Hydrogenovibrio crunogenus: one gene and its partner. The main gene of each other region encodes a partner of the protein of the gene in region 2 in a complex. Links are inferred from orthologs where the notes say so. Each region holds a gene or a part of one and is shown on either strand. Other genes may lie near its edges. The genes, in order: trxB and trxA.

What was found.
Region 1: the proteins of trxA (region 2) and trxB are in contact, whole or in part, in a crystal structure (PDB 1F6M), measured with the Escherichia coli proteins. The link is inferred for Hydrogenovibrio crunogenus from one-to-one orthologs.

What each region holds. Positions count from the first base shown.
Region 1 is NZ_CP032096.1:795,101-806,916, reverse strand. The notes cover bases 4,416-7,275. They hold trxB (thioredoxin-disulfide reductase), read left to right. Parts: upstream 4,416-5,295; coding sequence 5,296-6,255; downstream 6,256-7,275. Other genes in these bases: GHNINEIG_RS03760 (NGG1p interacting factor NIF3), read right to left, coding at 7,234-7,275; GHNINEIG_RS03765 (FKBP-type peptidyl-prolyl cis-trans isomerase), read left to right, coding at 6,352-7,056; GHNINEIG_RS11815 (DNA translocase FtsK), read right to left, coding at 4,416-4,916. Also shown: fluoride efflux transporter CrcB, read right to left, coding at 1-371; GHNINEIG_RS03785 (replication-associated recombination protein A), read right to left, coding at 371-1,732; outer membrane lipoprotein chaperone LolA, read right to left, coding at 1,742-2,395; more of GHNINEIG_RS11815, read right to left, coding at 2,445-4,415; more of GHNINEIG_RS03760, read right to left, coding at 7,276-7,557; GHNINEIG_RS03755 (hypothetical protein), read left to right, coding at 7,628-7,903; GHNINEIG_RS11810 (methyl-accepting chemotaxis protein), read right to left, coding at 7,977-9,197; GHNINEIG_RS03745 (protein-glutamate methylesterase/protein-glutamine glutaminase), read right to left, coding at 9,410-10,540; GHNINEIG_RS03740 (CheR family methyltransferase), read right to left, coding at 10,592-11,419; GHNINEIG_RS03735 (hypothetical protein), read left to right, coding at 11,539-11,816.
Region 2 is NZ_CP032096.1:141,353-155,513, forward strand. What follows is about bases 1-2,859. They hold trxA (thioredoxin TrxA), read right to left. Parts: upstream 1,664-2,859; coding sequence 1,337-1,663; downstream 1-1,336. Other genes in these bases: rho (transcription termination factor Rho), read right to left, coding at 1-1,215; uvrD (DNA helicase II), read left to right, coding at 2,077-2,859. Also shown: more of uvrD, read left to right, coding at 2,860-4,302; GHNINEIG_RS00590 (ABC transporter ATP-binding protein), read left to right, coding at 4,303-4,908; bifunctional tRNA (5-methylaminomethyl-2-thiouridine)(34)-methyltransferase MnmD/FAD-dependent 5-carboxymethylaminomethyl-2-thiouridine(34) oxidoreductase MnmC, read left to right, coding at 4,939-6,969; GHNINEIG_RS00600 (hypothetical protein), read left to right, coding at 7,117-7,305; GHNINEIG_RS00605 (YfaZ family outer membrane protein), read left to right, coding at 7,308-7,901; GHNINEIG_RS00610 (HD family phosphohydrolase), read right to left, coding at 7,961-9,535; GHNINEIG_RS00615 (MBL fold metallo-hydrolase), read left to right, coding at 9,651-10,430; GHNINEIG_RS00620 (response regulator), read left to right, coding at 10,454-10,861; GHNINEIG_RS00625 (competence/damage-inducible protein A), read left to right, coding at 10,888-11,634; GHNINEIG_RS00630 (BaiN/RdsA family NAD(P)/FAD-dependent oxidoreductase), read left to right, coding at 11,638-12,852; GHNINEIG_RS00635 (hypothetical protein), read left to right, coding at 12,891-13,340; GHNINEIG_RS00640 (glutathione peroxidase), read left to right, coding at 13,517-14,161. UniProt on the Escherichia coli protein: Participates in various redox reactions through the reversible oxidation of its active center dithiol to a disulfide and catalyzes dithiol-disulfide exchange reactions.

The DNA of each region.
Region 1 (11,816 bases), 660 kb from region 2 along the record:
CAAATGCCTAACCAAACCGCAAATAATCCAGTCAGTACACTCACACCGATGTTCAGCATGGCTTTGGTGATTTCACCGGTCTGCAAAAAGGAGTAGGTTTCAAACGAAAACGTTGAAAAGGTGGTAAAGGCACCTAAAAACCCAACAATCAAGAAGGATCGCATTTCCACCGAGGCATGGAACTTATCGATCATCAAAATCATCAACAAGCCGATGGCGAAAGAACCAAGCGAGTTTACCACAAGAGTTCCCCAGGCAAAGTCTCGCCCCCACCAAGCATAAACCTGATTTGACACGACAAAACGCGCCATAGCGCCCAACGCGCCGCCAAAGCCTACGGCAACCAATTGTAATACGTGAAAGGACTGCATCAGTCTTGTCTCCGTTTGAGTGGTGAGGCCGCATCCATTTGCGCTAAACGCTGCATTTTATCGGCAATCTTAATTTCCAACCCACGGTTAACGGGTTGATAATATTCTCTTTCCAACATTTCTTCTGGGAAATAACTTTCTCCGGCCGCATAGGCTTCCGGCTCGTCATGAGCATAGCGGTAACCTTCTCCATAACTCAAATTCTGCATGAGCTTAGTCGGCGCATTTCGTAAGTGTAAGGGGACTTCATAAGAGCCATGCTCTTTAATATCTTTCAGGGCGGCTTTATAGCCCATATACACGGCATTCGATTTCGGCGCCACGGCCAGATAAACGGCAGCTTGCGCCAACGCCAAATCACCTTCTGGCGAACCCAAACGTTCGTAAGCTTCCGCAGCATTGACTGTGACATCCAACGCTCGAATATCCGCATTACCAATGTCTTCACTGGCCATACGGATCAGACGGCGAGCTAGGTAACGAGCATCGACCCCGCCATCCAACATGCGTGTTAACCAATATAGGGCCGCATTCGCATCCGAACCACGAATGGATTTATGCAATGCTGAGATCTGATCATAAAAGGCTTCGCCCCCTTTATCAAATCGTCGCACCCCGCCTTGAATCACTTCACGACAATTTTCAACCGTTAAAACCACCAGGCCTGGCGGATTTTCACCCGTCTCGGCATCCGGATCATTGCTCGGAATGACTTCGGCAAAATCGACTGCTTGTTCCAGTAAGTTTAATAAACGACGCGCGTCGCCGTCGGAAAACTGAATCAATGCAGCTTGCGCATCGGGTTCGATTCTCAATGGTTGCGACAGTTCTTGATTTAGCAACGCTGTCGCACGGTTCAACACCTGCTGCAAATCGTCTTCATCCAAAGAGCGAAGCACGTACACTCTGGCGCGTGATAACAAGGCGTTGTTTAATTCAAATGACGGGTTTTCAGTGGTGGCTCCGATAAAGATAAAGGTGCCATCTTCTACAAAAGGTAAAAACGCGTCTTGCTGGGCTTTATTAAAGCGATGCACTTCGTCCACAAACAACAAAGAACCTTGCTGAAACTGTTGACGATGTAATTTGGCTTGTTCCACCGCAGCACGCACTTCTTTAACACCATCCAATACTGCGGACAAATTCAGGAACTGTAAATCCGACTGCTTGGCAATCAATCTGGCCAACGTGGTTTTACCCGTGCCTGGCGGTCCCCAAAAAATCATAGAATGCATCCGCCCCGATTCAAACATCTTGGACAAGGCGCGCCCTTTACCCAGCAAATGCGTTTGCCCGACAAAGTCGTCTAGGCTTTGTGGACGCAGTCGATCCGATAAAGGTTGGTAAGCTTGGTACTCCATGCGTTCTCTCTAAGGCAAGGCTTGACCAATCACATCCACCCCTTTTGGTGGATGGAAGTCGAATTGTTGGTCACGAACCGGTTGGTTTTGCTTAATGTCGTTGAACACCACTTTAGTGACATTATCCGCATTTTGATACATCCAAATCTGCACCATTTTACCGTTGGCAATGGCCACTTCCAGGCTTTGAAAAAAGGTCCCTTCTTTCGGGGTTAAGTTATACCAACTCACACCATCTTTGACGGAACCTGGAATAATATTGAAACGTTCAGACAACGGCTCTCTGTAAAGCAACCAACTCAACGGAAAATCGGCTTCCACATTAGCTAAAGCTCTTACGGTTGCTTGATCCAAATCGACATCATAGACCCAGACATTACGACCATCGGCAATAATTTTCTGAGGCTCAGGTTTTTCATAGACCCAGAGTAATTGCCCTGGGCGTTTCATGGCAAAATAACCGGTTGAGCGGTTCAAGGCAAACAAACTTTCATCAGGTTGGGTTTGTTCAAACTTGGCACTGAATGTATCCAAATTAGCGACAAATGCATTCAAATCCGACAGTTTCGCGCGCTCATTCGCAGAAACGATGATGGGTACAATAAGCATGCAAGCCATACTCAAGCGTAAAATACTCTGTTTTAACAGTGCTTTCAAAAGCATATAAAGTTTCCTAAAATTTGGTTGATGGGGGGTGTCTGCCGAAGTTTTTTTAATCCGATACTTTAGGCGCGAGGACATCTCGGTTACCATTCGCTTTCATTGGCGACACTACCCCGGCGGATTCCATCGCTTCAACGATTCTGGCCGCGCGGTTATAACCGATTTTAAACTGTCGTTGAACCAACGAGACTGACACGCGTTGATTGTCAATCACGAATGCCACCACTTGATCGTAAAGCATATCTTGTTCGGCATCTTCTTCCAACGTTTTATTGTTGTCCATCTGATTGGCTTGTGTCACGCTTTCCAAATATTGCGGCTCGCCTTGTGATTTCACAAACTCCGCGACAGCATGGACTTCTTCGTCCGTCATAAACGCGCCATGAACACGCTTAGGATTCCCTGTTCCAGGTGGCATAAAGAGCATATCCCCCATTCCAAGCAGTTGCTCTGCGCCGCCCTGATCTAAAATGGTTCTTGAATCAATTTTAGTGTTGACCATAAAAGAAATACGCGTTGGAATATTCGCTTTAATCAAGCCGGTAATCACATTCACCGAGGGGCGCTGAGTCGCCAAAATCAAATGAATTCCGGCGGCACGGGCTTTTTGTGCAATACGGGCAATCAATTGCTCGACTTCTTTCCCGACTACCATAATCATATCGGCAAATTCGTCGACCACCACAACAATATACGGTAAGGGTTCTAACGTGGGAGGTTGCTCGCCTAACTCATGGCCAAAGTTCGCTGGCTGCTGGTAAAGCGGATCAATCAAAGGCTCCCCTTTATCAATTGCCGCTTTCACTTTCGCGTTATAGCCTGCAATGTTACGCACACCCAACTTCGCCATCAATTGATAACGGCGATCCATTTCATAGACACTCCAGCGCAAGGCATTCGCCGCTTCAGACATATCCGTCACCACTGGCGTTAACAAATGCGGAATGTCTTCATAAACCGATAATTCCAACATTTTTGGATCAACCATAATCAAGCGGACTTCTTCCGGAGTGCTTTTATAAAGCAAACTTAGAATCATGCTGTTGACCCCGACCGACTTCCCGGAACCGGTTGTCCCTGCCACCAACAGATGCGGCATCTTAGCAATATCAGCCACCACGGCTTTACCGGCAATGTCTTTTCCAAGTGCAACAGTCAACGGAGATTTCGACTTTTGGAATTCATCAGACGAAATCACTTCTCGGAAACTGACCACTTCTCGCTCATCATTCGGAATCTCGATACCGACCACTGATTTCCCGGGAATGACATCCACGACACGCACCGATTTAACCGATAAAACGCGCGCCAAATCTTTTGCCAAGTTATTGATTTGGCTGACTTTTACTCCAGGTGCGGGCAACACTTCAAAACGTGTCACCACGGGCCCCGGCTGAACCGCTTCCACTTTTACTGTCACGCCAAATTCTTTTAAACGCTGCTCTAGCAGTAACGACAAGGCGGTCAATTCATCTTCCGAAAACCCTTCTTCATACTCAGGGACCGGATTCAATAATTCTACGCTCGGAAGTTCTCCCGATTCCATAACAGGAACCAAGCTATTGGAAGCGGCCCGCTTACCGACTTTAACATCGGGTGTTGATTTATCTTTTTCAGCATTGGGTGCTTTTTGTTCCAATGCGATACGTGGCTCAACTTTGGCTTCGGTTTCAACTGCGCTTGAATCATTCTTGAGTTTATTCTTGGACTTCATTTTTTCTGCCAACGCTTCAAGCACTTTGGTTTTGCGCTTAGCCTGGGATTCTTCTGACGTTGATGTCGTTAAGATTGCAGGTGCCGACTTTTCTTCTCTTCGCTGAGATGATGGTAAACCCGCACTTTGAGTCTCGTGATCGTTTTTAAAATTATTAAGTTGCGCGACCAGTACATTAATCAATTTCCAAATCATCATGCCACTGTAGTCGATAATGGTAATCCAGGAAAAGCTGGTCAATAGACTGAAGGCGATGGCGAAAACCACTAACAAAAACAATGTGGCGCCCAATAAATCAACCATATCTACCAAAGCGTTACTGATTTCATATCCCAGCACGCCACCACCAGAATATGGCAGGTGGATCAGAAAATTGTTAGGTTCTAAATAGAGTGAAGAAAGCCCTGAACCGGCCATAATCAATAACAAAAGCCCCAACATGCTCAAAGCAAAATGCACATAATCCATTTCTGAGCCCGCTCGAATTTTCAATGTCACCATTCCTGCAAACAGCAGTCCGAATGGGATTAAGAATCCAAACAGACCAAAAAGATACAAAATAAAGGAAGAAACCCAGGCACCTGTTTGACCGCCGTAGTTCTTGACCTCTTGCCCTTCGTTGACCGTATCAAACCCTGGATCTGCCGGGTGGTAGCTGAACAGTACAATGAACAGAAAAAAAGCCAGGCCAATACAAGCAAGCAAAATAGCATCTTTAATGACCCAATGAAATCTGGGCTGATCGCCCCCCTCAGTCAGATCTGCTTCATGGGTGCTTGAGGAAGGTTTTGAGGGCTTAAAAGACATATTTAAATTATAGACCTTAGTGTATTCAACTCTTTGAGTAAATTTAATAGAATCTTTTATAAAAGAAAACCGTCTAAAAAGACAGTCATAATGATTCAATCATCCTTATTCCTTCGCAAATATAATTATGCAAAGCGCCATAAAAAACTGCTAGAATTTTAGCATATTTCAAAAATACCCGTTCATTCTATTCCTGAGCACAGTGACAGACAATTCAGGATTGTATTTGTCTTCACAACAATGGCAAGTTAAAGTGTCTCAACTAAAAGAATGCAACGCGGTGTTTTAAGAACACTCTTGATGACACCCAAAATTCAAACCGTTATCTGAACACTGAGTAGTCAGGTACACGATCAAACAAGAAAAAGGACAGAATGTTATGTCAACAAAGCATTGTAAACTCTTAATTCTCGGGTCTGGACCAGCTGGTTATACCGCAGCCGTTTATGCAGCACGTGCTAACCTGGAACCTGTGATGGTAACAGGGATGCAACAAGGCGGGCAACTTACCACCACCACTGAAGTGGATAATTGGCCGGGAGATGTTGAAGGATTAACAGGACCAGACTTAATGGTACGCATGCAAAAGCATGCCGAACGATTTGGAACTGAAATCTTGTTTGACCACATTCACACTGCGGAATTGAATCAACGTCCATTCAAATTAATAGGTGATTCCGGTGAATACACATGCGACGCATTGATTATCGCAACCGGCGCTTCAGCAAAATACTTAGGGCTTGAATCAGAAGAAGCATTTAAAGGAAAAGGGGTTTCCGCCTGCGCAACGTGTGATGGATTCTTTTACCGTAACCAGAAAGTCGCCGTCGTCGGCGGTGGAAACACGGCTGTGGAAGAAGCACTGTATCTTTCAAATATTGCCTCAGAAGTCACGGTTATCCACCGCAGAGATTCTTTCAGCTCTGAAAAAATTCTTTCTAAACAGTTGTTGGAAAAAGCCGAAAACGGCAACATCAACATTGAGTTCAACAGCGCTTTAGAAGAAGTGCTTGGCGATAAGATGGGCGTTACAGGACTGCGCATCAAAAACAACCAAACCAACGAAAGCAAAGAAATTGATGTGGCTGGTGTCTTTATCGCAATTGGTCACACGCCTAACACAGGGATTTTCGATGGCCAACTGGATATGGATCACGGCTATTTGAAAGTGCAAAGTGGTTTACAAGGTAATGCAACACAAACCTCTATTCCTGGTATCTTTGCTGCAGGTGATGTAATGGACCAAGTCTATAAACAAGCCATCACTTCAGCCGGCGCAGGCTGTATGGCAGCACTGGACGCAGAAAAATTCTTGGATCAACTTGAAGCGCAAGGCTAACCCTTTCCTTCAACATAGATCACTCTTCTAAAACTAGCCAGGCCTGGCTAGTTTTAGGCCTTACTACAGTTATCACTGTTAATTTTTGAGGATAATATGAAAAAAACAATATTGGCAACATTTCTTGTCACAGCTCTTTATGGTACGCATGTTTTTGCAGCTGACCCAAAACTGGAAACCGTTGATCAGAAAGCAAGCTACACACTGGGAACAGATTTAGCTAAAAACTTTGAAAAACAGGGAGTTACCATTGATATTCCTGCGCTTGTCTTGGGTATGAAAGATGTGATGCAAAAGCGCGAGCTACGCTTAACGGATAAAGAGATGCAAGAGGCCGTTAACCAAGTAAAAGAACAAGTCATGCAAAAACAAGCTGAAGCGCGTAAAAAGCAAGCAGAACAAAATGCTCAAAAAGGTGAAGCTTTCCTGAAACAAAACAAAAAGAATGATGATGTTCATGTCACCAAAAGTGGCCTTCAATATAAAGTGATCAAAGAAGGAAAAGGAACCCCTCCAACAGCAGACGATAAAATCACGGCACATTATCGCGGAACATTAATCGACGGGACAGAGTTTGATAGTTCTTACAGCCGAGGGATTCCGCTTGAATTCCAAATGGGAGATGTCATTACGGGCTGGGGCGAAGCACTTAAAAGAATGAAGCCCGGCGCTAAGTGGGAAATTTATGTACCGCCTTCTTTAGGGTACGGATCAAAAGGCGCTGGTGATGTCATCGGACCGAATGAAACACTGATATTTACTATTGAATTGATCAAAGTGGATAAAAACACGGATCAGTAGAAATAAAAAAGCCCAAGTACCATCCATGTACTTGGGCTGTATTATTTAATACTAAGGGAGGATTAGTTGAAGACTCAACTGCAGCTAGTATAATCACTAACATTACATTTTCCTAATATAAAATTCATCTATTCATATAGATAAAATTTATCTCTGGACACCCCCTGCTATTATTATTTAAAACTCCGTATGAATATCGACTACCGCCATCACGTCAAACGCGGGCTCTTCATAAGGATGGGCATCAAAAAACGCCGACAAAACCGCTTTCATTTTAGAAGGTTCCACCACCATTTCCACTCGATATTCTTCAACCTTTTCCAACTGATTCTGTTCACCAATATAAGGCTGACTTCCCGGTAAAGCTCGAAATTGCCCCTCCCCTTTTATTTGCCAACTACAACAGTCATAATCGCCGATACGACCCGCACCAGCTTCAAATACAGCCGACTTAACCGATTCAACGTGAGATTCCGGAACAAAAAAACAGAATTTATACATATTTATCCTTAAAACCTACTAGAATAAATGCCATTTCATCCACAAAGATTACGTTAGACGGAGGCATTACATGAAAAACATCCTAATTACCTACTCCATTATACTGGCTCTTGGCATCAGTTCGATGGTAACCGGCATTCATTATCTTGCTAACATTGCAGGGTTTATTTCTGCGGTTGGGTTTATGGTGGTGTTTTTCAAAGACCAACCGACCGATTTAACAGAAGAAGAGGCACAACATGCCGCAAAAATGAGACGCTATTGGTATATAGTTTTTGGGACAGGTATCCTCTTCAGCTTACTTTTTGGAAGCTTTTGGAACAGCGAAATGGGAAATATGGTTTAAGCCATTGTTTTCTTTCTAAAATAAAAAGCCCCTATAAAGGGGCTTTTTTAATATTAGGGTTCAACCAACGGATTTAGAACAGATCAATCTCACCTTCTTCCATTGAATCCGAAGAGACTCGTCTCATACGTTTCGATTCAATCTCTTCACGCTCTTGGTGAATGGTGTTTCTAAAACTCTCTAAGCGTGCCTTATGTTCAGCGACAGATTTCACCGGATCATTTTTGCTTTCTTCGATAAAGTGATTAATTTTGTGAGAGAAACCACTTAAGTTCTCAAGGTGATTAAGAACCTGTTCAACCAACTGACGAACAATATCTTCAAATTGCAATGAACGCATCGCATTGGACACACTGACTTCAATTTCAGAAATAATGCCTGAAACATCCCCCAGTTTATTAGAAATACCACTATTCATATCTTCAAGATCCGTAACAAGTACTGTTACCTGTTCCTGAGACGTATTGGCTTCCTGCATATCTTTTGCAGCGGTATCACTGACTAACTGACGGACATGATCAACCGTTTGTTTTGCTTTTTCCGCTTGCTTACGAATCTGCTCATTCAGTAAGTTGGAATTCAAAGACAGCTTTCTTACTTCATCAGCAACCACTGCAAAGCCTCGCCCGGCTTCACCTGCTCGGGCTGCTTCAATAGCCGCGTTCAATGCCAGCAAGTTGGTTTGATCCGCAATCCCTTTGACGTCTTCCAGCAAAATAAAGATAGATTCAATCTGCTCGACCATATCATCGATTTTACCGACAGTTTCATTACTGCGTTGACTGGAGCTTTTTAACAGTGAAATCAAATAGCTTAAGACTTCTTTAATTTCAGAAGAGAATTTTTGGATACTCATCCCTTCTCCGCTGCCACCAAGATTATCCAGTAACGAAACAACCAGCTGATATTCAGCTTGCGTTTGACTGTGCAACCCAGAGAAACTGTTGTTCAAGGTTTCAATCGCTTCTGCAACCAATTCCTTAACCTGCAATAACTCACCACGAACAACTTCCACTTCTTGATCAACGACGGCATCAATATCATTCATGATGACCTGTAATGCATCATCAATCACTTCGGCATCAAAGTCGTTTGCATGGGAAGCAACTGACGGGGTCGTAACTTGCTGAGGCTGCTTTTCTAACCTGGCAATTCTTGCCACGGTCAGTGTCCATGTCACCGACACCAAAACCGCCACAATGGCGCCAATAAATGGAATCTCAACAAACGTCAGCCCGACACCTACGATGGTAACTAGCCAAGCACCCCAATATTGCTTCATAATCTGCAACATGTATCTTTTCCCCAATCAAAATATTTTGAATATACAAAGCATATTACATGCCAAGAAAATTCTATAAAAAAGTGTTTGAGTCATTATATAAAACTTATTGAAAGATTAGGATGTGTTTCCATTAAACACACGTATAAGGCAAGGGTTTAAGCTCTCTAAAAACAGGAAGCTTAAACGCAAAGATATTTAAACAACTCAACTCAAAGGCGAGATTATTTTTTAATGAGTGACAGAATTTTTTCAGGGATTGATCCCAAGGGTAAAACATAATCAGCCGCACCGAGCTTAACAGCCTCTCCAGGCATCCCCCAAACAACACAGGTTTTTTCATCTTGCGCAATCGTCGGAACACCAATCTCTTGCAACTCTTTCATTCCCTTAGCACCATCGGCTCCCATTCCTGTCAATAGCACGCCGACCGCATTTTTGCCAACACTTTGCACAACGGTACGAAACATCACATCTACCGACGGCTTGTGACGGTTTACTGGCGGGCCGTCATTTAAACGGCAGATATAGCCAGAAGATGTCCGCTCAACCAATAAATGTTTATCGCCCGGTGCAATATAAACATGCCCCGCCAAAATAGGTTGACGATCCTCTGCCTGCGTCACTTCCATTTCTGAAATGCTATTCATTCGTTGCGCAAAAGGCAAACTAAACGACGCCGGAATGTGCTGTGTAATAACGATAGCAGGGGTTGTTGATGGCAAGCGCATCAAGACTTCTTTAATGGCTTCTGTACCACCGGTTGAAGCCCCTAACGCAATCACTTTATGTGAGGGTTTGGAAAAATCCGAAGGGGCTTTTTTGGGAACAATGGCATCCGTTGTAAATTTCTCAACAACTTTAGAAACCAAAGACCCAGGCTTGGACAACACTTTGGGCTTGCTTTCCTTGTTAGCGACATAACGTGCATATTGTCTTTCAAGCTGCCATTTGGACACCTTGGAAGCGGTTTTTACTTTGCGGCAGATTTCATCGGTATAGTCTTCAAAGGTATGTTGTAAATCAATCTTAGGTTTTGCAACAAAGTCAACCGCGCCCAAATCAAGTGCTTCAAACGTGATATCCGCCCCTTTCTCGGTCAAGGTCGAAATCATCACCACCGGCAAAGGATGCAATCGCATTAAATTTTTTAAAAACGTCACGCCATCCATACGAGGCATTTCGACATCCAGTGTCAATACATCCGGATGAAGTTGCTTCACTTTTTCTCTTGCATCATAAGGGTCAGATGCCGTGCCGACCACTTCAATCTCTGGGTCTGACTTCAACATCTCTTGTAACATTTGTCGAACTAAAGCAGAATCATCAACGATTAATACCTTCACCTTTGACATCTTCCCCCCTTCTTTACATTCATCACACTCTTTTGCAGAGCGTTTGTGTGTTTATCTTATTTTTTTATAAATCGTTTGACCAAGAAGCTCAAACCGATCGCAGACTTTATAAAGTGACTCCGAATGCCCAATAAACAAATGCCCATTATCCGGCAGTAAATTAGCATAGCGGTCAAATAACCTTGCTTGGGTTTCTTTATCAAAATAAATCACGACATTTCGACAAAAAATAACATCTATGGCATCTTTGATTGGCCATTCATTCATTAAATTGATTTGGCCGAAGTCAATAATCTGCTGTAGTTCAGGTTTAACCCTGACATACCCTTCCATCGAGCCACTTCCCTTTAAAAACCAACGTTTTTTGCGTGCCTCGGAAACGCCTTTCAGGCGATCCATTTTATAAACACCTGTACGTCCCGTTTCAACAACATTGGTATCCAAGTCTGTCGCTAATACACGGGCATCCCATCCTGCAGGAACAGTCTCTTTTAATACAATCGCTAAAGAGTAAGGTTCTTCGCCAGTGGAGCAGCCTGCTGACCAAATTCGAATTTTTTTACTACCTTTATTGCGCTCTATAATGGCCGGAATAACGGTATTTGCGAGGTATTCAAAGTGATGATCTTCTCTAAAAAAGAAGGTTAAGTTAGTGGTGATAGCGTTAATCAGGTGAACGAATTCTGACTCACCCTGCTCTTCAACAAAGTTTAAATACTGTTTGAAGGAGTTCAGTTCCAAAAAACGAATGCGTTTCGCTAACCGGTTGTAAACTAAGTTTTTCTTAGAATCGTTTAAATCGATCCCTGCGAAGTCATATACAAGTGTCTTAACTCTCGTGAAATCTTGCTCTGTAAAGTCAAATTCTCTTTCACTCACCCGGGGTTTCCTTCCATTATCAACACGACTGTGCTATCAATAATTATAATTGCTTCACTTAACGGTTACAGTTTATTATTTAATTTTGTGAAACGCAATTATAACCGGACCGATACGCTATGGCACTTACTCCAACAGGGGCCTCTCCAAATTTAACGCTAAATGCGACCTCTGCACAAGCGTTAAAACTCGCCATTGGCAGTACCTATACTGTTAATATTACAAAAGTGGATGGAAATCAGGTTAACTTTACTTTAGCCGGCAAACCTTTAACCGCCACCACTCAACAACCGTTAACCGAAGGAAAACCTTTAACGGTTAAGGTCACACAAACGCAACCGAATCTTGTTTTACAAATCCAACCGAAATCCTTACCTGTGGACACTGCCGCAAAAAA
Region 2 (14,161 bases):
TTTTAGTTGATCAATTAAGGTTTCAATTGCTTCAACTTCATTGTTTAAGCCTTGTAAGAAACGGCGCAAAATCCAGATGTTTTGTAACTCATCCGGTGTGGTGAGTAGCTCTTCTTTACGCGTCCCCGACTTCTCAATATTGATGGCAGGGAAAGTACGTTTCTCCGCAATGCTACGAGACAAGTGAAGCTCCATGTTACCTGTTCCTTTGAATTCCTCAAAGATCACTTCATCCATTTTCGATCCGGTATCAACCAGTGCAGTTGCGATAATGGTGAGAGAACCGCCTTCTTCGATGTTTCGAGCGGCACCAAAGAAGCGTTTAGGGCGATGAAGTGCATTGGCATCCACCCCACCGGTCAAGATTTTCCCTGAAGACGGTACAACCGTATTATAGGCTCGGGCCAGGCGTGTAATGGAATCCAGTAAAATCACCACATCTGTTTTGTGCTCTACCAAACGCTTCGCTTTCTCGATGACCATTTCAGCAACCTGAACGTGACGTGTCGCAGGTTCATCGAAAGTTGACGAAATCACTTCCCCTTTAACGGTTCTTTGCATTTCAGTCACTTCCTCTGGACGCTCGTCAATCAGCAGCACAATTAAGTAAGCTTCAGGGTGGTTTTCAGCAATCGATTGGGCGATTTGCTGCAGAATAACCGTTTTACCGGATTTCGGCGGTGCCACAATCAAGCCACGTTGCCCCTTACCAAAAGGCGCTGCGATGTCTATGATTCGAGTGGTAATGTCTTCGGTACTGCCATTGCCCAATTCCATTTTCAAGCGTTCTTGGGCATGCAATGGGGTTAGGTTTTCAAATGCGATTTTCTTACGCGCAACATCTGGATCTTCAAAGTTGATACGCTCTACTTTTAACAGGGCAAAATAACGCTCGCTGTCCTTCGGTGGGCGAATCTTTCCTTGAATGGTGTCCCCTTTACGGAGTCCAAAACGTCTGATTTGACTTGGAGAGACATATAAATCATCCGGTCCAGCTAAGTAAGAGCCATCTCCTGATCTCAGAAACCCAAACCCATCCGGCAGGATTTCTAAGACGCCTTCACCATAGATGTCTTCCCCACTTTTTGCATGTGCTTTCAGGATGGCGAAGATAATGTCTTGTTTTTTTAGTCGGGCTAGATTTTCTAGGCCTTTTTCAGCTGCGATGTCTAAAAGAGCGGCGGCTGACATTTTTTTGAGATCGTTTAAATTCATAAATTTGTAACTGTCTTTGAGTTAATTGAATTGGGTTTGGAGATTTTTTAGAGAAATGAATTGGATGATTTAGATTTATGGCGTCCTTTGGAAAGGACGCCCCATGCTTTAAGGACGAAGATTATAGGTTTCCGTCTAAGAAAGCACACAACTGTGATTTTGATAAAGCGCCAACTTGCGTTGCATCGACTTCACCATTTTTAAACAGCACTAATGTTGGGATGCCTCTCACACCATACTTTGGTGGTGTGGCTGGATTTTCATCAATGTTTAGTTTAGCGACTTTGATTTTACCAGCATATTCGCCTGCAACTTCGTCTAGGATTGGGGCAATCATTTTACAAGGCCCACACCATTCAGCCCAGAAATCCACTAATACTGGAAGGTCAGACTGTAGTACTTCACTGTCAAAATTTGCATCTGATGTCGCGATCATGTTGTCACTCATTAGCTAGTAACTCCTTAAAATTTGTTTTTCTCACTCTAACGCCTACACGAATACCCGAATAAGTTTGAGGGAGTCGTATGGGAAGAAGCCAGAATCGAGATAAGATATTTCACCTAGAAATATGGAAGGGAATTTGTAGACAAACACCCAGTTCATTGTATGGTGAACGTTGAATTTTTGAAATTTCGATAATTATTACATTGTTTTTACCCGTAATGCAAGAAAAATTTGAAAATAGTTTTTGTTTTTCGGTCAAAAATAACATAAAGCCGCTTAGAGCTTGATGAAACGGCCTTTTATCCGCCTCTTGCTTGGCAAAATAGGATGCCGAGAGAGGAATAAAAGATGCTCAAAATCATAAAATCCCTTAGGATATGCGCTAATAAAACGATAACAGTTTGGTTCAAGTTTGAATGGATATTTCACATATATTAAACGACTTAAATGATGCACAACGTGAAGCCGTGACGGTGGACGATCAACATGCGTTGATTTTAGCAGGCGCTGGCAGTGGTAAAACGCGGGTTTTGGTGCATCGCATTGCCTGGTTGACTCAGGTAATGGGATTTTCCGCTTACAACATTCTGGCGGTCACTTTTACCAATAAAGCCGCCAGTGAAATGCGTGGCCGTGTCGAGGCGTTGATCGGCAACCAATCACAAGGTATGACGATGGGGACTTTTCATGGCATCGCCTACCGGTTGCTACGCACCCATTATAAAGAAGTCGGGCTACCACAGAGTTTCCAGATTCTCGATTCGGATGACCAGAAACGAGTGATTAAACGTCTGTTAAAAGCGTTAGAGCTGGATGAGGCGCAATGGCCTCACAAGCAAGTGCAAGCCTTTATTAATGGTGAGAAGGAAGAAGGGCGACGTCCACATCATATTGATCCGGGTCATAACCCTTATGTGCGTCAAATGGTACAAATTTATCAAGCCTATGAGGAGCAGTGTAAACGGGCAGGCCTGGTCGATTTTGCAGAACTTTTATTGCGAGCGCATGAACTTTGGTTAAAAAATCCACAAGTATTGGCGCATTACCAAGCGCGGTTTCGGCATATTTTGGTGGACGAGTTTCAAGACACCAACAGCTTACAATATGCTTGGCTTCGGGTATTGGCCGGCGCCAGTGGCCGATTATTCATTGTCGGAGATGACGACCAGTCGATTTATGGGTGGCGTGGGGCTAAAATTGAAAACATTCGTCGCTTTGATGAAGATTTTTCTGACGTCAAAACCGTTCGTTTGGAGCAAAACTATCGTTCCACCGGCACGATTCTGAAAGCGGCTAATGGCCTGATTGCGTTCAACCAGGACCGGATGGGGAAAAATCTTTGGAGTGCCGGTGAGGAAGGTGAGCCGATTCGCATCTATGAAGCTTTCAATGAGTTGGACGAAGCCCGTTATGTGTGTAACCAAATTGAAGGTTGGTGTGAGCAAGGAGGGAGTCGTTCCGAAGTTGCGGTTTTGTATCGTTCCAATGCGCAATCTCGTGTGATGGAGCAAGCCCTGTTGCAAGCACAGATTCCATATCGCGTGTATGGTGGTCTACGCTTCTATGATCGTGCTGAAATAAAAGATGTGTTGGCGTATTTACGCTTACTGGTCAATACCGAAGATGATGCCGCTTTTGAGCGGGTTTATAATCATCCGCCGCGAGGAATCGGGAATAAAACAGCCGACCAGATTCGAGAAGTGGCCCGCATGCAGGAAATTTCATTATGGCAAGCCGCTTCACAAATGGCGCAGGATGGTTTGACCGCACGCGCAAAAACAGCCGTAAATGGATTTTTATCTTTAATCGAGTCGCTAAAAGACAGCACGGCCGAATTAAGTTTACAAGATCAGGTTATTCAGGTGATTTCACGTTCTGGCTTGCAATTGCATTTTGAAAAAGACACCTCTGAACAAGGTCAAAGCCGGCTTGAAAACCTAGATGAGCTGATTAATGCCGTGAGTGTGTTTAAACCGGCGCAAAATAATGAAACCGTGGAGGGCGTTGCGCCGGAAGAGGCGGTGATGACCAAAGCGTTTGATCAACCTAATTTTGAAAACCTCTTGGCGGAGTTCTTGGCACAAGCTGCTTTGGAAGCGGGTGAACAACAAGCGGACCAGTGGGAATCTTCGGTTCAGCTGATGACGTTACACGCGGCGAAAGGGCTTGAATTTCCGCTGGTGTTTATGATTGGCTTGGAGGAAGGGCTTTTTCCCTCTCAACAATCACAGGAAGACCCTTATCGTTTAGAAGAAGAACGTCGCCTGGCCTATGTTGGGGTAACGCGAGCGGAAAAACAGTTAATGATTTCTTTTGCCAATCGACGTCGAATGCATGGCTCGGAATTTTATCCGTTGCCTTCACGCTTCATTAAAGAAATCCCGGATGACTGTGTTCAAATGGTACGTTTAAGTGGTTCGGTTAAGCATTATGGCGACACAACATCCTCTGCCAATCAAGGGTTTGCATTACCGAACGAGTCAGGCTTTTCTGTTGGCGAAAATGTTTTTCATCAAAAGTTTGGTGAAGGCACGGTGCTCGGAACCGAAGGGGCGGGCGACCATGCCCGTGTTCAAGTCAACTTTACGCATGCCGGCACGAAATGGTTAGTGGCGGCGTTTGCCAAACTTGAGAAGCGTTAAATGTTTCAAGTCGATACTCTTTCAAAACGTCCATTTTTAAATCCGGTTTCTTTTTCCTTGGCGGTTAATGAGGTGTTGGTCGTTTCCGGCGTTTCAGGTTCTGGAAAGTCGGTTTTGCTGCGCGCGTTGGCCGATTTAGACCCTCATGAAGGACGTGTGTTCTTGGATGAGAAAGAGCAAGCAGACTGGAAAGCGACCAAGTGGCGTAAAAAAGTGATGTGGTTTCCCGCAGAAACCGCTTGGTGGGAAGATTCCGTTGCGGCCCATTTTCCGGAAAGCAATCCAAAAAATACCCAGGCCTGGTGGTCTTCAGCAATCGAAAAACTGTCTTTGCCTGCCAGTATTTTAAGGCAGTCGGTTGATAAGCTTTCCAGTGGGGAAAAGCAACGCTTGGCACTGATTCGAGGGTTGATTGAAAAGCCACAGGTTTTGTTGTTGGATGAAATTACAGCGAATCTTGACCCCCAATCCACCTTAGCGGTCGAAGCGTTGATTTTAGAGTATTTATCTGAACATCAGGCGTGTGCCGTTTGGGTAACGCATGATCCGCAACAGGCAGAACGCGTTGCCAGCCAGAAAATTGAACTGGGTCGTGAGAGCGACTAAGCACCTTAAATTGAAGAATATCGAGGTCTAATGTCAACTTCATCTGCTTGTTCTAACGGCTCAAAATTCACACCTAAGCTTGAGCGTGCGCAAATTACCTGGTCTGAGGAAGGTGTGCCCGTATCGACCATGTTTGACGATGTGTATTACTCCAGATTAGATGGGTTAGCGGAAGTGGATTATATTTTCTTGGAGCATAATCAGCTTGCCCCGCGATTTGAAGACTTATCTCCTAACAGTCGGTTTTGCATTATGGAAACAGGGTTTGGCGCGGGGCTGAACTTTCTAAAAACCTGTCAGCTTTGGTTGGAAAAAGCGCCAGCTGATGCGCATCTGCATTTTATTTCATTTGAAAAATTTCCATTGACGCAATCTGAGTTGGCAAAAGCGCATCAAGTGTTTGGAGAATTAACAGAGCTTTCTAGTGCGTTATTAAATGTTTATCCGCTTCCTTTACCCGGTTGGCATGATGTGTTCATGTCTGACCCGCGCATTAGATTAACGCTTTGGTTTGGCGATTTGATGAAGGGGTTGCCGGAGTTTGATGGTCCAGTGGATGCTTGGTTTTTGGATGGGTTTACGCCGCGAAAGAATCCAGGTATGTGGCAAGCGGAATTGTTTTTACAGATGGCTCGTTTGAGTGATGAACACACAACCTATGCTACTTTTACCGCAGCGGGAGAAGTGAGAAGAGGGCTGGAAAAACATGGGTTTGAAGTTGAAAAAGCCCCTGGCTATGCGCAAAAGCGGGAAATGTGTTTTGGGCGTTACGTGCACCCACGGCCATTTTCTTCCAAAACGCCTTGGTTCGAAAAACCTAAAAATATCAACCCTTCTCCCAAAAAAGCGATTGTAATCGGTGCCGGGTTGGCCGGTGCAACGGTGGCGTACCAGTTAGCCACTCAAGGACTGTCGGTGACGGTCTTGGAGCAAGAAGCCGTTGTTTCGCAGCAAGCTTCCGGTAATCTGGCCGGTGCGATTCACCCTTTGGTGACGGCAGACTGGAATCTACGCAGTCAGTTTTATTTGAAAGGTTTCGAAAGCAGTTTGCGTTGGCTAAAGCCTTGGTTTGAATCAAACCATATTGTGGGTCAGCAAAATGGATTGATGCAATTGGCCATGACTGAAACCATGCACCAACGCTTACAAGAAGCGTTACAAAGGGTCGGTTTGCCGGAGTCTTTTGCCTACTGGTGTAACTCGGAACAAGCCAGTGATTTGATTGGTCAAAAAACCGATCATGAAGGGCTTTTTTTTCCAGAAGCTGGCTGGGTTCAGCCGGCTTCGGTGGTGGCTCAGTGTTTGGCACACGAAGCGATTGACTTAAACCTGGAAGAAACAGTGGTTGACATGCAACCACTAAAAACTCAAAACAGCCAGGCCTGGCAAGTTTCGACAATCCGTGCCGCTTACCAAGCCGATGTCGTCGTCGTGGCGACGGGTGCTTTAAATGAAATTTTGAACAATCAATTGAATTTACCCATTCGTCCAGTAAAAGGGCAGGTGTCTCATTTTGAACCAGAAGATTTGAAAGGCATGTTAAAGACAACGGTAACGCATCGCGGTTATTCTGTTTGTGGTGATTTTGGCGCACAATCGCCCTACACGGCAATCAGTGGAGCAACTTTTGAAGCCCCTGATCGGTCGCCGACAATGTCTGAAGCCTCTCATGTAGAGAACCAGCGTTTGGCAAAAGAAGCTTTGCCGGAATGGTTGGCAGATTCTACCGTGACAGCGGGTAAAGTGGGGTTTCGTCCCACAACGCCGGATCATCTGCCCGTGATTGGAGCTGTGCCTGATTTCGAATGGATGAAAAAGGCCTATTTTGAGCAGTCTCATACTCATGCGGTGTATCGTTATGCTGAACAGCAGTATCAGCCTGGGTTGTATGTTTCGAATGGGCATGGTGCACGCGGCTTGATGTCTGTGTTTCTGGCAGCAGAAATCATTGGCGCGATGGTATCGGGGAATGCGCAGGTAATGCCAAAAAGTTTGTATCATGCCGTGCACCCAGCCCGTTTTGCAATTCGACATTGGCGAAGCGGAAAAGGGATGCTGTAAAGAGCATTTTTAATAAATTAAGATTTTTAAGACTGTTTCCAATATTCTCATGGTTGGAATCGCATAAAATAATCACCATAAAATGTATTTTAAAGTATCGTTTAGGTAAACTACCCTTACTATCGTCATCTTTTATAAGGAATCTGTATGAAAATTGTTTTGATACTCGCAGGGGTCATCATCTTAGCCATTATGTTTGATTGGTTTGGTAGTCGGGAGATTATCAGTTCAGGTCTGGAGTCGACACAATCAGCCTTCGATAAAGTTCAGGAGACTGGAGATGGTATTTCAGAATCCGTAGAAAGAATCAGTAATGCGCAAAAAGGAGCAGAGTAAGTATGAAATTGTTTAAGCAGTTACGTAAATGTATGTTAATCGTCGGGATGGGTTCTCTTTCAATGGGGGCTTATGCGATTGAAGGGAATGCCGGTCTGGATTTATCGCTGTCTAATGATGCCGGGAATATTGGACTTTATTCTTTGCGTGAAACCCCTCATGAATTGACGAATCTGGGGGCGGATTTTCTGTTTAACAGTAAAAGCGATCGTTTTTTAGATATATACGGAAGTTTGGCTAGAAAAGGCTTGCTAGGAAATAAAAATCTTGAGTTAGGTTTAAAAGGTAAGTTGTTTTATATTGATGAAGATAAAAACAATCGAGATGGTTACGGTCTGATGATCGGTGGGTTGGGTCGTTATTGGATGCCGACTGAAATTCCAGCAGCGGTTGCGATGGAATACCTTTATGCGCCGGCTATTGTCACGTCTGGAGACGCTGATACGGCTTCAGAATTCAATGCCCGTGTTGAAATGAGAATTTTGCCAAGTGCGGTTGGTTATGTCGGTTATAGAAAACTTAATATGGAATTCAACAACACTAACTATGAAGTGGATGACAGTTTTCATATTGGTGTGAGAGTGGCTTTTCAGTAAGATTTGATGTGTTTTAAAAAGGCTCCTTAAAGGAGCCTTTTTTATTTTTGACGTTCGGATTAACTTTCTTCAAACCCAGGGATCTGACTGTGATCTACTTCATCAATCTGTTCGGGGGTCAGGTAAGCCTTGGCATAGGTCAGATAGACTTTTTCTCTAATGAACAGGTTGAATAAATCCGGGTCTATGTGTCCTTCTTGTTTCATGAACCCTAAAATTCGTAGGCTTTCAGAAAGGGTCTTGGCTTTCTTATAAGGGCGGTCGCCGGCAGATAAAGCCTCGAAAATATCGGCAATACCCATGATTCTGGCAGGGATTGAAAGTTCTTCTCGTGTCAGTTGGTTCGGGTAGCCTTTACCATCCATTCTTTCATGATGGCCGCCAGCGTATTCGGATACGCGCTGTAATTCCTTAGGGAAAGGCAAAATATCCAACATGTGAATCGACATAGCGGCGTGATCCTGCATGATAGTCCGCTCTTCATCATTGAGGGTGCCTCGGCTAATATTGAGGTTAAGAAATTCATTCTCGCTCAGCATGGGGTTTTCAGTACCTTCCAGTGTTTGGAAAGTTTCAGATTGAACGGTTTCTAAAAATGTTGCGGATGCTTCTGTGAAGAACTCTTTGCCTATATTGATGTCTTGGATCCGTTGGTAGAGTTCATAATATTTTTTTTGCGAGGCTTTGATCTCTTCTAGAGGAATGTTGTGTTGCTTGACCAATGATTGAAAAGCTTTTAAATTTAAGCGGGTTTTAATGAGCTCAATGCGGTCGAATACAGTTTCAAGTTTAGTGGATTTATCCATAATGTATTCAGGCGTGGTTAATTTGCCGCAATCATGGAGCCAGGCAGCGGTTTCCAATTCAAAAAAATCACTTTCATCCATCTGAAAATCTTTGAAATCAGGATGGTTTGAATTGGAAGCTGCTTCCGCCAACATCATAGTAATTACCGGAACTCTTTGACAGTGTTCACCAGTGTAAGGAGATTTTTTATCAATCGCATCGGCAACCATCTTGCTGAAGGCTTCAAAAAGTTGCTTATGTTCATTAATCAGTTGACGGTTGGTCAGTGCGACAGAGGCTTGTGAAGCCAAAGATCGCGCTAAGCTTTCCGATTCCTTTGAGAAAGGGATAACCTTCCCTTCTTTGTCGGTCGCATTGACCAGTTGTAATACACCGATGACGTCTTGGTCGAAGTTCTTCAGAGGAATGGTAAGCATCGATTGTGTGCGGTAATGAAATTGCTGGTCAAATGCTAAGGCGCCAGAGAAATCAAAGTCCTGTGCAGTGTAGATATCTTTCAGGTTAACCGTTTCACCCTTAATTGCGACATAGCTGGAAACGGTTGTTAGATTTTCGTTACCCGAGGACAGTGTTAAGGGAATTGCTGAAAACGTAATCGGCTCAGAATGATTCCCGCCAAGCCGAATACCAAGAGAGGTATTCTGAACCACATCAAAATGGAGCATGTTTTGATCGATTATGCGGTATAGCGTTCCTCCATCAGCATGCGTTAAAGTCTGGGCACTGGTTAATATTTGTTGTAACAGCGTGGGAGTGTCGCTTTCAGCTGAGAGTGCGATGCCGACTTGATTGAGTTGTTCAATCTTTTCGAGTAAAGAGGCGTTCATTGGAAACCTTTTGAAAACGGTAGCTCAGTTTGACATAAATTATTTATAATGTAAATTGTGTTAGAAGGCGTCTATTGCGTCAAATTATGGCTCATAATAATCCAGGTTACTGAGAATGCAGTTACGAATTTTAGGGTGTAGTGGCGGCATTTCGCCAGGACAAGGAACCACTGCGTTTTTAGTGGACCAGACATTGTTGGTGGATGCCGGAACAGGTGTGGAATCTCTGACTTATGAAGAGATGCAGCAAATCGAGGCGATTGTTTTAACACACAGTCATTTAGATCATATTTCTCATCTGCCTTTCTTACTGAAGAATCTTATTGGCAGCACGCATCAAACCCTTCAGGTTTATGCGCTGAGCCATACTGTTGATGCGCTTAAAAATCATATTTTTAATGATGTGATTTGGCCAGATTTTACCGTATTGCCATCACATGACAGCCCTTGTGTACAGTTAAACATCGTAAAATATGGCGATGTCCTGTCATTAGCAGATAAGCAGGTGGTGGTTTTGCCTGCTTATCATTCTGTACCCACAGCAGGATATTGGATCGGAAATGAGGACGCAGCGTTTGCCTTTAGTGGTGATTGTTTTCAGAACGATGATTTTTGGCGTGCTTTAAACAATTTACCTTCCGTCGATATGTTGATTATGGATAGTCAGTTTTCGAAAAAGGATAAGGCGCTTAGTGAATTAGCCAAGCATTATTACCCTAGTGCACTCAAATTAGACCTAGAAAAATTGGATTATCGACCTCCGGTGTTTATCTCGCACTTGCCTGTGACGAATAAAGAAAAGCTGTTAACAGAAATCCGAACAGAACTTGCGCGCTGGACGCCGGAAGTGCTGGAAGCGAATCACGTTTATAATGTGACAAAAACAGAAACATAGCGATTGTTAGGAGTCGTTGCAGAATGGAATCATTTAAAATTTTGCTGGTAGAGGATAACCTGGTTAACCAAAAAGTGGCGGTCGCACTGTTAGAAAAAATGGGGTATCAGGCTGATATCACCGCCAATGGACAAGAAGCTCTGGAGGCACTGGCTCAAACCCCCTATGATTTGATTTTAATGGATTGTCAAATGCCGGTGAAAGATGGGTATGAGACTACGCGTGCCATTAGAGCTCTGGACAATCCTTTGTCAGACATTCCCATTATTGCAATGACGGCTAATGCGATGGCTGGCGATGATGAGAAATGTTATGAAGCGGGTATGAATGACTATATGACCAAGCCTATTAACTCTAAGCTCATGGCGGAAAAAATAGACGCTTTCGCAAAACGAAAAAATGCTGCGAAACAGGTGAATAAACATTGTTGAATGAAAGCAGGGTAAACGAGAAAAACATGGATCAAAAAATCGGTTTGTTGATTATTGGAGACGAAGTGTTGTCAGGCAAGCGGCAAGATAAGCACTTGAGCCAAGCCAATACCTTATTAAGACCCAGAGGGCTGGAGCTGGCGTGGGTCAAAATCGTAGGAGATGAACCCGGTTTCTTGGTGGATACGCTCCAAGCCAGTTTTGAATCGGGAGATATCGTGTTTTCATTTGGCGGAATTGGCGCGACACCGGATGACAGAACCCGCCAAGCAGCGGCAAAAGCATTAGGGCTACCGATTGAGCGACACCCGGAAGGGGTTAAAGAAATTGAAGCTCAGTTTGGAGAAGACGCTTATCCTCAACGTATTCGAATGGCGGAATATCCAAAGGGGGCGACAATCATCCCTAATTTTTATAATCGAGTACCCGGCTTTTCAATTCGGCATCACCACTTTATGCCAGGGTTTCCAATGATGGCTAAGCCGATGATGGAATGGGTATTGAATCAATATTATCCGCATCTAAAACTGGAACCTAAAGTGGAAAAAACCATTCGATTGATTGATGGGCATGAATCAGAGTGGGTCACCTTTATGGAGGCGTTTGAAATCGAGTTTCCGACTTTGCGTCTATTCAGTTTGCCAAGTATTTCAGAACAAGGTGACCGGACAATTGAACTTGGGGTGGAAGGGTATGAAGCCGACGCTCAAAAAGGATTGGATGCTTTGATCTGTGAAGCCAATAAGCGAGAAGCTTCGTTTGAACTTATTTAGAGAATGCGGTTGAAGACGAATACCACGGATGTGCTGATTATTGGTGCCGGCGCATCGGGATTGATGTGCGCTGCCACTGCGGGTTATCGTGGACGAAAGGTCTGGGTATTGGATCATGCCCCTAAAGCGGCGGCGAAAATTCGAATTTCCGGCGGTGGGAAGTGTAATTTTACCAATCAGGTGGTTACGCCGAATGAGTTTATTTGCCAAAATCCGCACTTTGTAAAAAGTGCATTAGCCCGCTATCAGCCTCAGGATTTTATCGATTTGGTTGATCGGCATGGGCTGGAATATGAGGAGCGGGAGCTTGGGAAGTTGTTTTGCTGCCATCGCGCTGGAGATTTAATTCACATTTTGAAAACCGAATGTGATTGGGCGGGCGTGACCCTGCAATTAAAGACCTCAGTGAAGTCTATTGCAAAATTAACACCTAAAACGCCTGATGAAGCCGCATTTCGAATTGAAACCAATGAGTGCTTTATTGAATGTCAATCGTTGGTGATTGCCACTGGTGCACTGTCTTTTCCCAAGCTTAAAGCCAGCAATTTTGGTTATCAGGTCGCAGAACAGTTTGGCTTAAGGCAAGTGCCTGTCCGACCGGGGTTAGTGCCGTTAACTTTAAAAGGGAAATGGCGAGACTTTTGTCAAAAGCTGAGTGGGATTGCGCTGGATGTTAAAATCAGTACCTACAATGAACAGACTGAAAAATCGTTTGAAGAAGCCCTGCTGTTTACCCATCAGGGCATCAGTGGGCCAGGCGTGCTACAGATTTCCAATTATTGGCAACCGGGTCAAGCCATTGAAATTAACTTGTTGCCAAACGTAGATGTTCTGGCGGAGTTGATGCAGTTAAAGCAAAGTAATGCGTCATTAATACGTTGGCTTCAACAATTCTGGACGAAGAAATTTACCCAGGCCTGGCTGGAAATGTATCCGATTGCAACCAAGTTGGCTGACTTACCTAACGAAGAAATTGAGCGTTTTGCGCAACAGATAACACACTGGATACTGTATCCCAGTGATACTGCTGGTTATGACAAGGCAGAAGTGACTTTAGGGGGCGTCGATACCGATGAAGTATCGTCTAAGAATTTTGAAGTCAAAAATGTGCCCGGCCTTTACTTTATTGGTGAAGTGTTGGATGTAACAGGTCATCTCGGGGGGTATAACTTTCAATGGGCCTGGTCATCAGGGTTTGCGGCTGGTCAAACAGTGTAGTAGTTATAATAAGTAACAAGATTTAACAGAGAAAAGACATGAATTTATTAGATTTAAAACCAGAGACACGTGATCCTTTTTCCAAAACAGTTCAGACGCTGATTCAGAAGCATAAGATGGATCCCAATGAGATTTTTATGAACGTCTTGGAAAGCCAAGAAGCACCTGAAATGAATTACTGGATGATGAAGGTATTGATCCAAGAGCATTTTGTGTCGCCTCAACAAGAAGTGGCTAAGGATGCAGAAGGGGTATCGGTCAAGCCTTTGCAAGCCGCTTGTTTGTTAGGGAATGTTGGCGCGCTTGCAGCCTTATTGGAAGCCAATGCTTTTTCAGGCGAGGTGACAGGGCATGAGTTTCAACTGGCTGCACGAATCGCTTCAAAGCAGGAAGATCAAGCTTTGTTGGGGGTGATTATGAAGTACGCCCAAGAAACGGGTAGCTTGGAATTGTTTATGCGTGAATTGCAATCTGCTCCTATGCAATAATGGGATTGACCGTCATTCATGACTAATGATAGTTAAAAGCTATCATTTTGGTTAAAACAATTAATTTTACTTATTTATGTTTTCACATAGAATGGGCTTTGTATTCAACATTAACTGTTTTTAAAAACTTAGCGTTTACTTTAAAAGCGGCTAAGTCCTTAACTAAGGAGAAAAGTATGTCTCAAGCATTAGAAAACAAAGAAGGTCAAGCTGTTCCAAGTGTTGTCTGGCCAACACGTCAAAACAATGAGTGGGTCAATGTAAAAAGTGATGATATTTTCAAAGGCCGCACGGTTGTTGTGTTCTCTTTGCCGGGAGCCTTTACGCCAACGTGTTCATCTTCTCATTTACCTCGTTATAACGAACTTGCGCCGGTTTTCTTTGAAAACGGTGTAGATGAAATTGTATGTCTATCTGTTAATGATACGTTTGTTATGAATGAGTGGGCAAAAGATCAAGAGTCCACGAATGTGACTTTGATTCCAGATGGGAATGGCGAGTTTACAGAAGGCATGGGCATGCTGGTTGATAAAGCAGACTTAGGATTTGGTAAGCGTTCATGGCGTTATTCAATGCTGGTGAAAGACGGCGTTGTTGAAAAGATGTTTATCGAGCCGAATGTACCTGGTGACCCATTCGAAGTATCGGATGCGGATACCATGTTGAAATACATCAATCCGAACGCTCAACCTAAGAAAGTGGCGACTATCTTTACCAAGCCAGGTTGTCCTTTCTGTGCGAAAGCGAAAGCCGCGTTGGAAGATGCTGGAGTTGAGTATGAAGAAATTACGGTTTCTCATGCGGATGTAACGTCACGTACA